2 regions of the Streptomyces sp. NPDC023527 genome follow, and region 2 is predicted to be linked to the other one. Evidence: riboswitches for the same ligand, from Rfam matches in the RefSeq annotation. Region 2 holds a riboswitch; the other holds the start of a gene.
What was found. Region 2 has a riboswitch for S-adenosylmethionine ahead of ACZ303_RS00415 (aminotransferase class V-fold PLP-dependent enzyme). Riboswitches for the same ligand answer to the same signal wherever they lie in the genome.

Region 1 (7,653 bases), on a different contig from region 2:
TCGCGGGCCTGGCCACGCTGTACGGGCTGATGTTCGTCGCCGGTGAGGTCTCCGGCGCCATCGGGCGGTTCGCCGACTGGCTGCTGGCCAACGGCGGCGCGGGCGCGGGCTTCGTGCTGGGCGGGCTGTTCCTGCCGCTGGTGATGCTGGGCCTGCACCAGGCCCTGATCCCGATCCACACGACGCTGATCCAGCAGCAGGGCTATACGGTCCTGCTGCCGATCCTGGCGATGGCGGGCGCGGGCCAGGTGGGCGCGGCGCTCGCGGTGTACCTGCGGCTGACGCGCAACGGCTCGGTCCGCCGGACCATCCGCTCCGCGCTCCCGGCGGGCCTCCTGGGCATCGGCGAGCCGCTGATCTACGGCGTCTCGCTGCCCCTGGGCCGCCCCTTCGCCACCGCCTGCGTCGGCGGCGCGTTCGGCGGCGGTTTCGTGGGGCTGCTCAACCAGCTGGGCGAGAAGGTCGGCTCCACCGCGATCGGCCCCTCGGGCTGGGCCCTCTTCCCGCTCCTGAAGGGCAACCACGGCCTGGCCGAGGCGGTGACGGTCTACGCGGCGGGGCTGCTGGTGGGGTACGTGGCGGGCTTCGCGGCGACGTACTTCTTCGGCTTCGGGCGGGACGCGCTCGCGGAGCTGAACGCCCCGAGGGCGGCACCCCCTTCGCAGGGAGTGCCGCCCTCGGCGTACAGCGTTCAGGACAAGTGATCCGGTGCGGATCAGAAGTCCATGTCACCGCCCGGCATGCCGCCCGGAGCGGCCGCGGAGGCCTTCTCCGGCTTGTCGGCGATGACGGCCTCGGTGGTGAGGAACAGCGCGGCGATGGAGGCGGCGTTCTGCAGGGCGGAACGCGTGACCTTCGCCGGGTCGATGATGCCCTCGGCGATCATGTCCACGTACTCACCGGTCGCGGCGTTGAGGCCGTGACCGACGGTGAGGTTGCGGACCTTCTCCACGACGACGCCACCCTCGAGACCACCGTTGACGGCGATCTGCTTGAGCGGGGCCTCCAGGGCCAGGCGCACGGCGTTGGCGCCGGTGGCCTCGTCGCCCTCGAGTTCCAGCTTCTCGAAGACCGCGGAGGCCTGGAGCAGGGCCACGCCACCACCGGCGACGATGCCCTCCTCGACGGCCGCCTTCGCGTTGCGAACGGCGTCCTCGATGCGGTGCTTGCGCTCCTTGAGCTCGACCTCGGTCGCGGCACCGGCCTTGATGACGGCCACGCCGCCGGCCAGCTTCGCGAGGCGCTCCTGGAGCTTCTCGCGGTCGTAGTCCGAGTCGCTGTTCTCGATCTCGGCGCGGATCTGGTTGACGCGGCCCTGAACCTGCTCGCTGTCACCGGCACCGTCGACGATGGTCGTCTCGTCCTTGGTGATGACGACCTTGCGGGCGCGGCCGAGCAGGTCGAGACCGGCGTTCTCCAGCTTGAGGCCGACCTCCTCGGAGATGACCGTGCCACCGGTGAGGATGGCGATGTCGCCGAGCATGGCCTTGCGGCGGTCGCCGAAGCCCGGGGCCTTGACGGCGACGGACTTGAAGGTGCCGCGGATCTTGTTGACGACCAGGGTCGACAGGGCCTCGCCCTCGACGTCCTCGGCGATGATCAGCAGCGGCTTGCCGGACTGCATGACCTTCTCCAGGAGCGGCAGCAGGTCCTTGACCGCGCCGACCTTGGAGTTGACGATCAGGATGTACGGGTCGTCGAGCGACGCCTCCATACGCTCCATGTCGGTGGCGAAGTACGCCGAGATGTAGCCCTTGTCGAAGCGCATACCCTCGGTGAGCTCCAGCTCCAGACCGAAGGTCTGGGACTCCTCGACGGTGATGACGCCTTCCTTGCCGACCTTGTCCATCGCCTCGGCGATGAGCTCGCCGATCTGGGTGTCGGCGGCGGAGATGGAGGCGGTGGAGGCGATCTGCTCCTTGGTCTCCACGTCCTTGGCCTGCTCCAGCAGGGCGGCGGAGACGGCCTCGACGGCCTTCTCGATACCGCGCTTGAGCGCCATCGGGTTGGCACCGGCGGCCACGTTGCGCAGGCCCTCGCGGACCAGGGCCTGGGCCAGGACGGTCGCGGTCGTCGTGCCGTCACCGGCGACGTCGTCCGTCTTCTTCGCGACCTCCTTGACCAGCTCGGCGCCGATCTTCTCGTACGGGTCCTCGAGCTCGATCTCCTTGGCGATGGAAACACCATCGTTGGTGATCGTGGGGGCGCCCCACTTCTTCTCGAGGACGACGTTGCGGCCCTTGGGGCCGAGGGTGACCTTGACGGCGTCGGCGAGCTGGTTCATCCCGCGCTCGAGACCGCGCCGTGCCTCCTCGTCGAACGCGATGATCTTGGCCATGTGAAGTGGTCCTCCCAGGACGGGGTGGATTGCTCCGGACCGCGCTGGCGCCCGCGACGGACGGCCGCCGAGCCGGACGGTTCCTTCCCGCCCTGCCCATCGACCTCACCGACGGTCCAAATCTGTCACTCTCACTCGGAGAGTGCTAACGCCAATGATTAGCACTCGACCCCACCGAGTGCAAGCGGTCCGAGTGGGATCCACTCGCTCCAGTGGCGCGCCGTCCACACCCGGGGGCTCCCCTCCCCACGTCGACCGGGGGCGCAAACACCTCTTGCGTGCGGACACACGTCGGGCCCGTACCCCTGTGTCGTGGGGTACGGGCCCGACCTGCGAGCTTCGTGAGCCGGTGTGGTCGATGCGCCGAGATCAGCCGACGGCGAGCTTGACCATGTCCGCCTGCGGCCCCTTCTGGCCCTGCGAGATCTCGAACTCGACTCGCTGACCCTCCTCGAGGGTGCGGTAACCGTCCATCTGGATCGCGCTGTAGTGGACGAAAACATCCGCACCACCGTCGACCGCGATGAAGCCGTACCCCTTCTCCGCGTTGAACCACTTGACGGTGCCCTGAGCCATGCCTAACTCCCCTATTACTGGCCCTTGCGCAGGACCGCACTTCGCGGACCCGGGTCAGACCTCACCCACGGATCGGAACCCTGCCGGGCGGCAGGGAAAACCCAGTTGGTGTGCGCCGGAACGCGTCGACCGCGGCCGAATGTATCCGCACGGATGCCCTCTGCAACAGGTCACTTGGACGAGAATTCTGGGCGCGGCCGAGAGTTGAAATGCGGCGAACTGGGCGTAACCCAGGGCAAGTCGGGCCGGGCATAACGCAAACAACCCGGCATTTCGTGCGCACACTTCGCGCACAACTTGACGGGTTCTCATATGCGTTCGGCACTGACGCCGGAGGGGGATCGTCACAACTGTATCGCGCTCAACAGACGGAATCGCCCCGTCCGCTTCACGGACGGGGCGATTCGGGGAGCGATTCCGCAGGAAGCCTTCGAAAAGGTCCGGCGGGGTCAGCCGCCGGCGACGGCGGGGATGATCGACACGCCCGCGCCGTCCGGCGTCGCCGTGCCGAGCCCCTGTTCGAAGCGCACGTCGTCGTCGTTGACGTAGACGTTCACGAAGCGGCGCAGCTTGCCGCTGTCGTCCAGCACGCGGGCCGCGATGCCGGTGTGGTTCTTCTCCAGATCGGCGATCACCTCACCGAGGGTCGCCCCTTCGGCGACGACCTCGGCCTTGCCGCCGGTGTAGGTGCGAAGGATGGTGGGGATGCGGACGCTGACGCTCATGGGGGTCATCACCTTTGCGTGAGGCCGGACGAAATCAGCCCGTCCGGCGTTTGAGGACCGGGGGCCCGGGGGCGGAGCCCCCGGTTTCGGGAAGGGGCGGGACTGGGGAAGAACCCCCTACAGCCCCGAGGACCGAAACGCCTCCAGCGACGGCCGGATCGTCACCGTGGGCTCAGCCGCCACAGCGTCAAGCGTCTTGAGCCCGTCCCCCGTGTTCAAGACCACCGTGGTCAGCGACGGATCCAGCACACCCGCTTCGAGAAGCTTCCGCGTCACCCCCACCGTCACCCCGCCCGCCGTCTCCGCGAAGATCCCCTCGGTGCGGGCGAGCAGCCGGATCGCGTCGACGATCTCCTCGTCCGTGACGTCCTCCACCGCCCCGCCGGTCCGCCGCGCGATGTCGAGCACGTACGGCCCGTCCGCGGGGTTGCCGATCGCGAGGGACTTCGCGATCGTGTCCGGCTTCACCGGCCGTACGACCTCGTGACCGTCCTTGAAGGCGCGGGAGACCGGCGAGCAGCCCGCCGCCTGGGCGCCGAAGATCTTGTACGGGCGGTCCTCTACCAGTCCGAGGGCGATCAGCTCCTTCAGCCCCTTGTCGATCTTCGTGAGCTGGGAGCCCGACGCGATGGGGATGACGATCTGGTCCGGCAGCCGCCACCCGAGCTGCTCGCAGATCTCGTACGCGAGGGTCTTCGAGCCCTCGCCGTAGTACGGGCGGAGGTTGACGTTGACGAAGCCCCAGCCCTCCCCCAGCGGGTCGCCGATCAGCTCGGAGCAGAAGCGGTTCACGTCGTCGTAGGTGCCCTCGATGCCGACGAGGTCGCCGCCGTAGACCGCGGCCATGACGACCTTGCCGGCCTCCAGGTCGTGCGGGATGAAGACGCAGGACTTGAACCCGGCGCGGGCGGCCGCGGCGCCGACCGCACCGGCCAGGTTCCCCGTCGAGGAGCACGACAGCGTCGTGAAACCGAAGGCACGGGCGGCCTCGACGGCGATGGCGACGACGCGGTCCTTGAAGGAGTGCGTGGGGTTGCCGGAGTCGTCCTTGACGTACAGGCCGCCGGTGACACCGAGCTCGCGGGCGAGGTTGTCGGCCTTGACGAGCTTGGTGAAGCCGGGGTTCAGGCCGGGCTTGTCCGCGACGTCGGCGGGGACGGGCAGCAGCGGGGCGTAGCGCCAGATGTTGTCCGGGCCGGCCTCGATGCGGCGGCGCAGCGCTTCCGGGTCGCCGGCGGGCAGTTCGTAGGCGACTTCGAGCGGGCCGAAGCAGGCGGCACAGGCGAAAATGGGACCGAGGTCGAACCGCTCTCCGCACTCCCGGCACGAGAGGGCGACGGCGGGACCGAGAGAGACCGAAGTCTTTGAGCTTTCAACGGCTTGCACAGCCATGGAGGCGAGGCCCTTTCTCCTCATCTTCCTCGCGGCGAACCTCGCCACGAGACGGAATTGGCACCTTCCCCACCGGGAGCCTCGCCTGAAAATCCGCGCCCGGAGGGCACCACTTGGGGTGGTGGTCGGGTGACGGGTGGGCAAGACCGGCGGGAGGGTTGCCGGGGCTTCAACGGGCCGTGTCCCTCTGCCCCTCTGGATGAGCGGTATGGCACTGGGCGTGACCCAGGCGTTTGTGCACGCGGTGACCCCGACATACGACGGCGTTCCGCGTTGTTCAGACTGTAACGGAAGGCATGGGCGGGCGAGACAGTCGTCCGTACCGCGAGATGCGTCACAGGACGCGCGTCGAACAAGCAGGCAGACGCGTCGGACAAGCAGGCAGACAAGGAGTCGTTCACGTGCTGGAAGAGGTGGAGCGCTGGCTGGCCCGGCGGTCCTGGTCCGCCGCAGACCGTCCGCTCGACCAGCTGCTCGCCGCCAAACGCGGCGCCGGGACCACGGTGAGCGTGGTGCTGCCGGCGCTGAACGAGGAGGCGACGGTGGGCGCCATCGTGGCCACGATCCGCCGCGAGCTGATGACCGAGGCCGCGCCGCTGGTGGACGAGCTGGTGGTGCTGGACTCCGGCTCCACCGACCGCACCGCCGAGGTCGCGGCCGCCGCCGGGGCGCGGGTCGTGCACCGCGACGAGGTCCTGCCGAGGCTGCCCGCGCTGCCCGGCAAGGGCGAGGTGCTGTGGCGGTCGCTGCTGGCGACGACCGGCGACATCGTCTGCTTCATCGACGCGGACCTGAGGGACTTCTCCGCCGGCTTCGTCTCCGGCATCGTCGGCCCGCTGCTGACCGACCCGGACGTCCACTTCGTCAAGGGGATGTACGACCGCCCGCTGGGCGAGGTGTCCGGCCAGGGCGGCCGGGTCACCGAGCTGGTGGCCCGCCCGCTGCTGAATCTGCACTGGCCGCAGCTGGCCGGTTTCGTACAGCCGCTGGGCGGCGAGTACGCGGCCCGCCGCTCGCTGCTGGAGCGGCTGCCGTTCCCCGTGGGCTACGGCGTGGAGCTGGGCCTGCTCGTCGACGCGCTGCACACGGTGGGCCTGGACGCGCTGGCCCAGGTCGACGTGGGCGTACGCGTCCACCGCCATCAGGACGGGCGGGCGCTGGGCCGGATGGCGGCCGCGATCTACCGCACGGCGCAGCTGCGGCTGGCGCGCGGCCACCTGGTGCGGCCGGCCCTGACCCAGTTCGAGCGCACGGCGGACGGATTCGTTCCGCGGACGTACGCCGTGGACACCGAGGAACGGCCGCCGATGACGGAGATACCGGAGTACGCGCGGCGCCGCGCGGCGTAAGCGTACGTTTGAGCGGTTCATCCGCTGGCAAGGCTGGCGTCATGGTCGCTGAGCACATGCACGCCGCCGAGATCCTCGTCGCGTCCAACCGCGGACCCGTGTCGTACAAGCGGGCGGAGGACGGTTCCCTGGTGGCCGGGCGGGGTGGTGGCGGGCTGGTGTCGGGCCTGAGCGCCATCGGGTCCGACGCGAAGGCGCTGTGGGTGTGCGCCGCCCTCGGCGAGGGCGACCGCGAGGCCGCGCGGCGCGCGGGCGGCCGTCTGGACGCCGGGGAGACGGGCGGACAGGCGGTCCGGATGCTGGACATCCCGGCCGAGACGTTCGCCGCCGCGTACAACGGCGTCGCCAATTCGGTGCTGTGGTTCCTGCACCACCTGCTCTACCAGACGCCCCTGGAGCCCGTGTTCGACGCGGAGTTCCGGCGCCAGTGGGCCGCCTACGAGGCGTACAACACCGCCTTCGCGGACGCGCTCGCCGAGGAGGCCGCGCCGGGCGCCGCCGTGCTCGTACAGGACTATCACCTGACCCTGGTGCCCGGCCTGCTCCGCGAGCGCCGCCCCGACCTGCGCATCGGCCACTTCTCGCACACCCCGTGGGCGCCCCCGGACTACTACCGGCTGCTGCCGGACGACATCGCCGCGCAGGTATTGCGCGGCGTCCTCGGCGGCGACCGCGCCGCCTTCCTCACGCACCGCTGGGCCGAGGCGTTCGCCGCCTGCTGCGAGAGCGTGCTGGGCGCCGAGCTGATCCGCGACGGCCTGACGACCGCCGTGCGCTTCGAGGGGCGGACGACGCGGCTGGGCGTGCACGGCCTGGGCGCCGACGCCGACTTCCTGCGGCGCCGCGCCCACCAGGGCGACGTCGAGGAGCGGATGGCGGCGCTGCGCGCGCAGATCGGGCCGGACCGCAAGGCGATCGTCCGCGTCGACCGCACCGAGCTGTCCAAGAACATCGTGCGCGGCCTGCTCGCGTACCGCCGTCTGCTGGAGGACCGCCCGCAGTGGCGCGGCAAGGTCGTGCACATCGCCTTCGCCTACCCCTCGCGGCAGGACCTGGCGGTCTACCGCGACTACACGGCCGAGGTCGACCGGGTGGCCCAGGAGATCAACTCCGCCTTCGGCACGGCGGACTGGCAGCCGGTCGTCCTGCACGTCAAGGACGACTTCGCACGCTCCCTGGCCGCGTATCGTCTCGCCGACGTCGCCCTGGTCAACCCCATCCGCGACGGCATGAACCTCGTCGCCAAGGAGGTCCCGGTCGTCTCCGACCTGGG
Region 2 (7,653 bases):
TCGCAGGCCGAGATCGACCAGCTCGCCGCGTACATCGCCTCGCTCGGTGCCGGCCCCTCGGTCCCGACCAAGGATCAGTACAGCCCCGACGGCGCGGACATCGCCAAGGGCGGGGAGCTCTTCCGTACGAACTGCGCCCAGTGCCACAACTTCACCGGCAAGGGTGGCGCCCTCTCGAACGGCAAGTTCGCTCCGGACCTTGAGGACGTCGACCCCAAGCACATCTACGAGGCCATGCAGACCGGCCCGCAGAACATGCCTTCCTTCCCGGACACGACGATGTCGGAGAAGAACAAGAAGGACATCATCGCGTACCTCGACACGGTCAACAGCAGCAAGACGGAGAGCCCGGGCGGCCTCGAACTGGGCGGGCTCGGCCCGGTCAGCGAGGGTCTGTTCGCGTGGATCTTCGGTCTCGGTGCGCTGATCGCCGCCGCCATCTGGGTCGCCTGCCGGACCGCAAAGGCCAAGAAGTCATGAGTAGCCAAGACATTCCAGAAGAGACCCTGCCGAGCGCGCAGGGCGACGCACACGGCGGTGCCGTGACGCAGCAGGCCGGCGACCCGTTCGCCGATCCCGGCCTGCCGCCGCACGAGCACCGCATCCAGGACATCGACGAGCGGGCCGCCAAGCGTTCCGAGCGCGCCGTCGCGTTCCTGTTCCTGTTGTCCATGCTGGCCACGGTGGGGTTCATCGCCTCGTACGTGACCCTGCCGGTCGACAAGATCATCTACGTCTTCCCGATCGGTCACATCAGTGCCCTGAACTTCTCCCTGGGTCTGACCCTGGGCGTGGCGCTGTTCTGCATCGGCGCGGGCGCGGTCCACTGGGCCCGCACGCTGATGTCGGACGTCGAGGTCGCCGACGAGCGGCACCCGATCGAGGCCGACCCCGAGGTCAAGGCCAAGGTCATGGCCGACTTCCGGGACGGCGCGGAGGAGTCGGCCATCGGCCGGCGCCCGCTGATCCGCCGCACCATGTTCGGCGCGCTGGCGCTGCTGCCGCTCTCCGGCGTGGTGCTGCTGCGTGACCTCGGACCGCTGCCGGGCACCAAGCTCCGCAAGACCGCCTGGTCCGAGGGCAAGATGCTGATCAACCAGAACACCCTCCAGCCCCTGCGGCCCGAGGACATTCAGGTCGGCTCCCTCACCTTCGCCATGCCCGAGGGCCTGAAGGAGGAGGACCACGATTTCCAGAAGGAGATCTCCAAGGCCGCTCTGATGATCGTCCGGCTCCAGCCGGAGAACATCAAGGACAAGCGCGAACTGGACTGGTCCGCCGACGGCATCGTGGCGTTCTCCAAGATCTGCACGCACGTCGGCTGCCCGATCAGCCTCTACGAGCAGCAGACCCACCACGTGCTCTGCCCGTGCCACCAGTCCACCTTCGACCTCGCCGACGGCGGACGCGTGATCTTCGGCCCGGCCGGGCACGCCCTTCCGCAGCTGCGGATCAAGGTCAACGACAAGGGCTACCTTGAGGCCATGGGCGACTTCGCCGAGCCCGTTGGTCCTGCCTTCTGGGAGCGCGGATGAGTACTAAGACCGACAACAGGCGCAAGGCGCCCGCCGGTGAGCGGGTCGCCGACTGGGCCGACGGCCGGCTGGGCATCTACAGCCTCGCCAAGGCCAACATGCGGAAGATCTTCCCGGACCACTGGTCCTTCATGCTGGGCGAGGTCTCCCTCTACGCGTTCCTGATCATCATCCTCACGGGTGTGTATCTGACGCTGTTCTTCCACCCCAGCATGAACGAGGTCGTCTACCACGGCTCGTACGTCCCCATGCAGGGCATGCGGATGTCCGAGGCGTTCAAGTCGACCCTCGACATCAGCTTCGACATCCGTGGCGGTCTGCTCATCCGGCAGATCCACCACTGGGCGGCGCTGATCTTCCTCGCGGCGATGTTCGTGCACATGATGCGCGTCTTCTTCACGGGCGCCTTCCGCAAGCCGCGTGAGGTCAACTGGCTGTTCGGCTTCCTGCTGTTCGTCCTCGGCATGTTCACCGGCTTCACCGGTTACTCCCTGCCGGACGACCTGCTCTCCGGCACCGGTGTCCGCTTCATGGAGGGCGCGATCCTGTCCGTGCCGATCATCGGCACGTACATCTCGATGTTCCTCTTCGGTGGCGAGTTCCCGGGCTCGGACTTCGTGCCGCGCTTCTTCTCGATCCACGTCCTGCTGCTGCCGGGCATCATGCTCGGTCTCGTGGTGGCGCACCTCATCCTCGTCGTGTACCACAAGCACACGCAGTACCCCGGCCCCGGCAAGACCGAGAAGAACGTCGTCGGCATGCCGCTGCTGCCGGTCTACATGGCCAAGGCCGGAGGCTTCTTCTTCCTGGTCTTCGGCATCATCGCGGCCATCGCGGCGATCGCCTCGATCAACCCGATCTGGGCCATCGGCCCGTACCGGCCGGACCAGGTGTCCACCGGCGCCCAGCCCGACTGGTACATGGGCTTCGCCGAGGGTCTGATCCGTGTCATGCCGGGCTGGGAGATCAACCTCTGGGGCCACACGCTCGTCCTGGGCGTGTTCATCCCGCTGGTGATCTTCCCGCTGGTCCTGGGCGCGATCGCGGTCTACCCGTTCATCGAGTCCTGGGTCACCGGTGACAAGCGCGAGCACCACCTGCTGGACCGCCCGCGCAACGCCCCGACGCGCACCGGCTTCGGCGTCGCCTGGATCACCGCGTACTTCGTGATGCTGGTGGGCGGTGGAAACGACCTGTGGGCCACCCACTTCCACCTGTCGCTCAACGCCATCACCTGGTTCGTGCGGATCGGCTTCTTCGTCCTGCCCGTGCTCGCCTTCATCGCGACGCGTCGCATCTGCCTGGGTCTCCAGCGCCGCGACAAGGACAAGGTGCTGCACGGCCGCGAGTCGGGCATCATCAAGCGCCTGCCGCACGGTGAGTTCGTCGAGGTCCACGAGCCGCTCTCGCAGGACCAGCTGCACACCCTCACCTCGCACGAGCAGCCCAAGCCGCTCGAGCTCGGCCCCGAGGTCGACGAGAACGGTGTCAAGCGCAAGATCGGCAGCTCCGAGAAGCTCCGCGTGAAGCTCTCCAAGGGCTTCTACGGCGAGGGGACGCAGATCCCCAAGCCGACCGTGGAGGAGTACCAGGAGATCACCAGCGGCCACGGCCACCACTGATCCCCGCCCGACCGGCCCCGGCCGGTCACTGATCGCTGATCGCCACAGCGAGAGCCCCGTCCAGCTCCCCCAGCCAACGCTGGGAGGTGCCACCAGGACGGGGCTCTTCGCCGTCCCGGGGTCCTGGATAGGCTGGAGCGGCAGAGCCCCGGACGGCCGCGGCTCTCCGACCGACCACCAGGAGCGTGGACCATGAACGTTGTGACCCCGGCAGGCGGCGACAGCGCGGTGGCTCCCTCCTGGCCGGGTCTCCTGGACGCCCTGCTCGGCGGGATCGACCTGAGCGCGGACGACACCGCCTGGGCCATGGACCGCATCATGCGCGGCGAGGCCACCGACGCCCAGATCGCCGGCTTCGCGGTCGCGCTGCGCGCCAAGGGCGAGACCGTCGCCGAGATCTCCGGGCTCGTCCGGACCATGTACGCGCACGCCAACCTCATCGAGGTGCCGGGCCCCAGTGTGGACATCGTCGGCACCGGCGGTGACGGCGCCAAGACCGTCAACATCTCCACGATGTCCTCGATCGTCGTGGCGGGCACCGGCGCGAAGGTCGTCAAGCACGGCAACCGCGCCGCGTCCTCCGCCAGCGGCGCCTCGGACGTCCTGGAGAAGCTCGGCGTCAATCTGGACCTGACGCCGCGCCGGGTCGTGGAGGTCGCCGAGGAAGCGGGCATCACCTTCTGCTTCGCGGTGAAGTTCCACCCCTCCCTGCGCCATGTCGCCCCCGCCCGGCGGGAACTGGGCATCCGGACGACCTTCAACGTCCTGGGCCCGCTGACCAACCCCGCGAAGGTACGCGCCCAGGCCACCGGCGTCGCCGACGCCCGGATGGCCCCGATCCTGGCCGGGGTGCTCGCCGAACGCGACTCCTCCGCCCTGGTCTTCCGCGGCGACGACGGGCTGGACGAGCTGACCACCACCGCGACCTCCCGGGTGTGGATCGTCCGCGACGGCGAGGTCCGCGAGGAGCCCTTCGACCCGCGGGACGTGGGCATCGCGCTGGTCCCGGTGGAGGCGCTGCGGGGCGCCGACGCCTCGTACAACGCCGATGTCGCCCGTCGGCTGCTGGACGGCGAGACCGGGCCCGTACGGGAGGCGGTGCTGCTCAACGCGGCGGCCGCGCTGGTCGCCCTGGCCCCCACCGGCGCACCGCTGACGGAGCAGATCGCGGCGGGCATCGAGCGGGCCGCGGCGGCCATCGACTCCGGAGCGGCGAAGCGTTCCCTGGAGCGATGGGTCGCCGCGAGCAACGCGTGAGCGGCTGAGGAAGGGCGCGGTCCGCGATGCGGACCGCGCCTTGCGCCGTGATGATCGTGTGGCATGATGCTGCCAGGTCACGAGTGACAGCGACACGGCCCCGGCCCGCTGTCCGGCAACCCTCCTTCCGTGGCGGGGTGCCCCGGGTGATGACCAGGTCGCAGGCAGCGAGGTCTGCGGCAAGCGCGGATCCCTCGCCAGGGATCCTGGTTGTCGAGGGAGATCCTTCCGTGGTTCAGCGAATGCGTTAGGGCCTACGGCCCGTTCCCCGTCGACTCCGTGCGGTGCCCCCGTGCGTCGAGTCGGGATCCTCCGCACGCGCGGCGCGGCCGTGGCGTGCGCATACGCAGCTTTCCCCGCCTGTCGCCAGGAGAATTCGCCATGTCCGCATGCCCTGTCACCGCCCCGCCCGCCACGGCCCACGCCCCCCTGCCGGTCCTCGGACACGATGTTCGCGTGCCGCTCGTCACCGGCGGCGAGGTCACCTACGCGGCGCTCGACTACGCCGCCAGCGCGCCCGCGCTCCAGCGGGTGTGGGACGACGTGGCCGCGTACGCCCCCTACTACGGCAGCGTCCACCGCGGCGCGGGCTACCTCTCGCAGCTGTCGACCGACCTGTTCGAGAACAGCCGGGCCCAGGTCGCGGAGTTCCTCGGCTGCCGGGAGGACGACCAGGTCGTCTTCACCCGCTCGACCACCGATTCCCTGAACCTCCTCGCGGCCGTACTCCCCACCGGCTGCCGGGTGTTCGTCTTCGAGACCGAGCACCACGCCGCGCTGCTCCCCTGGCAGCTGCGTACGGACACGGAGGTGACCTTCCTGGACGCGCCGCGCTCGCCGCGCGAGGCGGTCGAGACCCTGGAGCGGGCCCTGGCCGACCGCGAGCCCTACGGCCCGGCCCTGGTCTGTGTGACGGGTGCGTCCAATGTGACGGGTGAGCTGTGGCCCGTACGGGAGCTGGCGGCGGCCGCGCACGCGCACGGCGCGCGGATCGTCGTCGACGCCGCGCAGCTCGCCCCGCACCACCCGGTGGACCTGGCCGAACTGGACGCCGACTGGATCGCCTTCTCCGGCCACAAGCTCTACGCGCCGTTCGGCGCCGGCGTCCTCGCCGGCCGCGCGGACTGGCTCCGGGGCGCGGCGCCGTATCTGGCGGGCGGCGGCGCGACGCGCCTCGTGGCACGGGGGGCCGACGGGGGAGTGGACGTCGAGTGGCACGAGAGCGCCGCCCGGCACGAGGCGGGCTCGCCCAATGTCATCGGCGTCTACGCCATCGCCTCCGCCTGCAAGGCGCTGACCGAGGCGGGCTTCGCCTCCCTCGTCGAGCGCGAGCGGCAGCTCGTCGCGACGGTCCGGGAGGGCCTCGCCCGGGTGCCGGGCGTGCGGGTGCTCTCGCTGTTCGGCGAGGACGCCCCGCGGGTCGGCGTGCTGTCGTTCGTGGTGGACGGCTGGAACAGCTCGCACTTCGCGGCGGCGCTCTCGGCGGAGTACGGCATCGGCGTCCGCGACGGCCTGTTCTGCGCCCACCCGCTCGTACGGACCCTCCTGGGCGGCGGGCGCGACGAACCGGGCGAGTGCGGGGCCCCCGACGAGGGCCAGTCGCTCAACGCCATCCGCGTCAGCTTCGGCGCGGGGACACCGGACGAGCACGTCGAGCGCTTCCTGCGGGCGGTGGAGGAGCTCGTACGGGACGGCGCGCGGTGGTCCTACCGGACGGAGGGCGGCCGCTGCGTCCCCGCCTAGCGGCGGGCCGGGTGGTGTCCGGGGTTCCCCCGGTGGGTTCACCGCTGCGCCGGGAGCGGGAGGCGGGGCCTCCGGCCGTTCACCTGGCGGCGGGGGCCTGCCGAGTCCGTCCGGGCACGGGGGGCATATCCGGTGGGGGTGCTCGCCGGTGCGGCGGGGTCTCGGCCGTCCGCCTGGCGGCGGGGACCTGCCGGGCCGGTCCGGTTCGGCACCGCCGGTCACGTTCGGCGGGGGTGCTCGCCGTTGCGGCGGGAAGGGGGGCGGGCTTCGGTCGTCCGCCGGAGGCGGGGTCCGCTGGCCTCGACGGTCGGCTCGCCTTTCTGCCGGGCAAGAAATATCCGCCGCGGCGGCGGGAGGAGGGAGCTGGGCTCCGGCCGTTCCGTCGGCGGCGGGCGTCTTGCCGGGCCTGTCCGGCCCTGGCGGTGGGGCCGCGTGGTTCGGCGGCGAGGGTCGGCTCGCCTTGCCCGCCGGGCAAGCCCGCCGCGATGGCGGCCCACCACGACGTCGGTGTTCGGCGGCGCCGAACCGGCCGGCCCGCAGGGCAGTCGTGCCACCCCGCCGGAGGCGGCTACGCGTCGAGGCCGATCGCGAACGCCGCCTCCAGGTCGTGCTGCGAATACGTGCGGAACGCGATGTGCGTCTCCGTCGAGGCCACGCCCGGGACCTTGCTGATGCGGCCCGGGATGACGTCCGCGAGGTCGTCGTGGCGGGCCACCCGCACCATGGCGATCAGGTCGTGCGCGCCGGTGACGGAGTAGACCTCGCTGACGCCCTCCAGCGCGGCGATCTGCTGGGCGATCTCCGGGATGCGGTCGACGTCGGTCTTGATGAGCACGATCGAAGTGATCACGGCTGGCTCCTATCGGGGGTCGGGGGGCGGCCCCCCGGGAGATCGCAGGCCCTCGCTCGGCCCGGCTGCGCCCTTCACTCTAACCGCACGTCTGTACCGGACCCACGCGTAGAGGAAGCCGAGCGAGAAGCCCACGACATGGGCCAGGTAGGCCACCCCGGGACGGTCGCCGGCGGTGCGGGCGGCCAGCCATTGCAGGGCGAACCAGAACACCAGGACCGCCCACGCGGGAAAGCGCAGCGGCAGGAAGAAGAGGAACGGGAAGAGGCTGGTGACCCGGGCCCCGGGAAAGAGGCAGAGGAAGGCGCCGAGCACGCCGGAGATCGCCCCCGAGGCGCCGACGAGCGTCTGCTCGGAGTGGGCGTGCGCGACGGCGTAGCCCAGCAGCGCCAGCACCCCGGCGGCGAGGTAGAAGAGGGCGAAGGGCACCCGGCCCATGCGCTCCTCGGCCATGGCGCCGAAGACGTAGAGGAAGAGCATGTTCCCCAGCAGATGCAGCCAGTTGCCGTGCACGAACAGCGCGGTGAGCGGGGTCAGCAGCTCGTGCGGCGTACCGCTCCACAGCTCCCGCGGCACCACGCCCCACTGCTCGAAGTAGGCGGTCTGCGCGGCCAGCAGCTCGACGCCGACGCCGTAGGAGGTGCTG

Region 1: it holds a riboswitch for S-adenosylmethionine, as region 2 does, so the genes downstream of both, thrC (threonine synthase) here and ACZ303_RS00415 (aminotransferase class V-fold PLP-dependent enzyme) in region 2, are expected to answer to the same signal.

What each region holds. Positions count from the first base shown of each region.
Region 1 is NZ_JBVHJJ010000006.1:288,456-296,108, forward strand. Features, by position in the region: gene ACZ303_RS14500 (PTS transporter subunit EIIC) at 1-704, shown strand, start outside; gene groL (chaperonin GroEL) at 716-2,338, opposite strand; gene ACZ303_RS14510 (cold-shock protein) at 2,708-2,914, opposite strand; gene ACZ303_RS14515 (MoaD/ThiS family protein) at 3,364-3,639, opposite strand; gene thrC (threonine synthase) at 3,757-5,031, opposite strand; SAM riboswitch class I at 5,049-5,237, opposite strand; gene ACZ303_RS14525 (glucosyl-3-phosphoglycerate synthase) at 5,433-6,380, shown strand; gene ACZ303_RS14530 (alpha,alpha-trehalose-phosphate synthase (UDP-forming)) at 6,422-7,653, shown strand, end outside.
Region 2 is NZ_JBVHJJ010000001.1:86,912-94,564, forward strand. Features, by position in the region: gene qcrC (cytochrome bc1 complex diheme cytochrome c subunit) at 1-480, shown strand, start outside; gene qcrA (cytochrome bc1 complex Rieske iron-sulfur subunit) at 477-1,535, shown strand; gene qcrB (cytochrome bc1 complex cytochrome b subunit) at 1,532-3,157, shown strand; gene trpD (anthranilate phosphoribosyltransferase) at 3,350-4,414, shown strand; SAM riboswitch class IV at 4,490-4,606, shown strand; gene ACZ303_RS00415 (aminotransferase class V-fold PLP-dependent enzyme) at 4,796-6,157, shown strand; gene ACZ303_RS00420 (Lrp/AsnC family transcriptional regulator) at 6,726-7,007, opposite strand; gene ACZ303_RS00425 (rhomboid family intramembrane serine protease) at 7,017-7,653, opposite strand, start outside.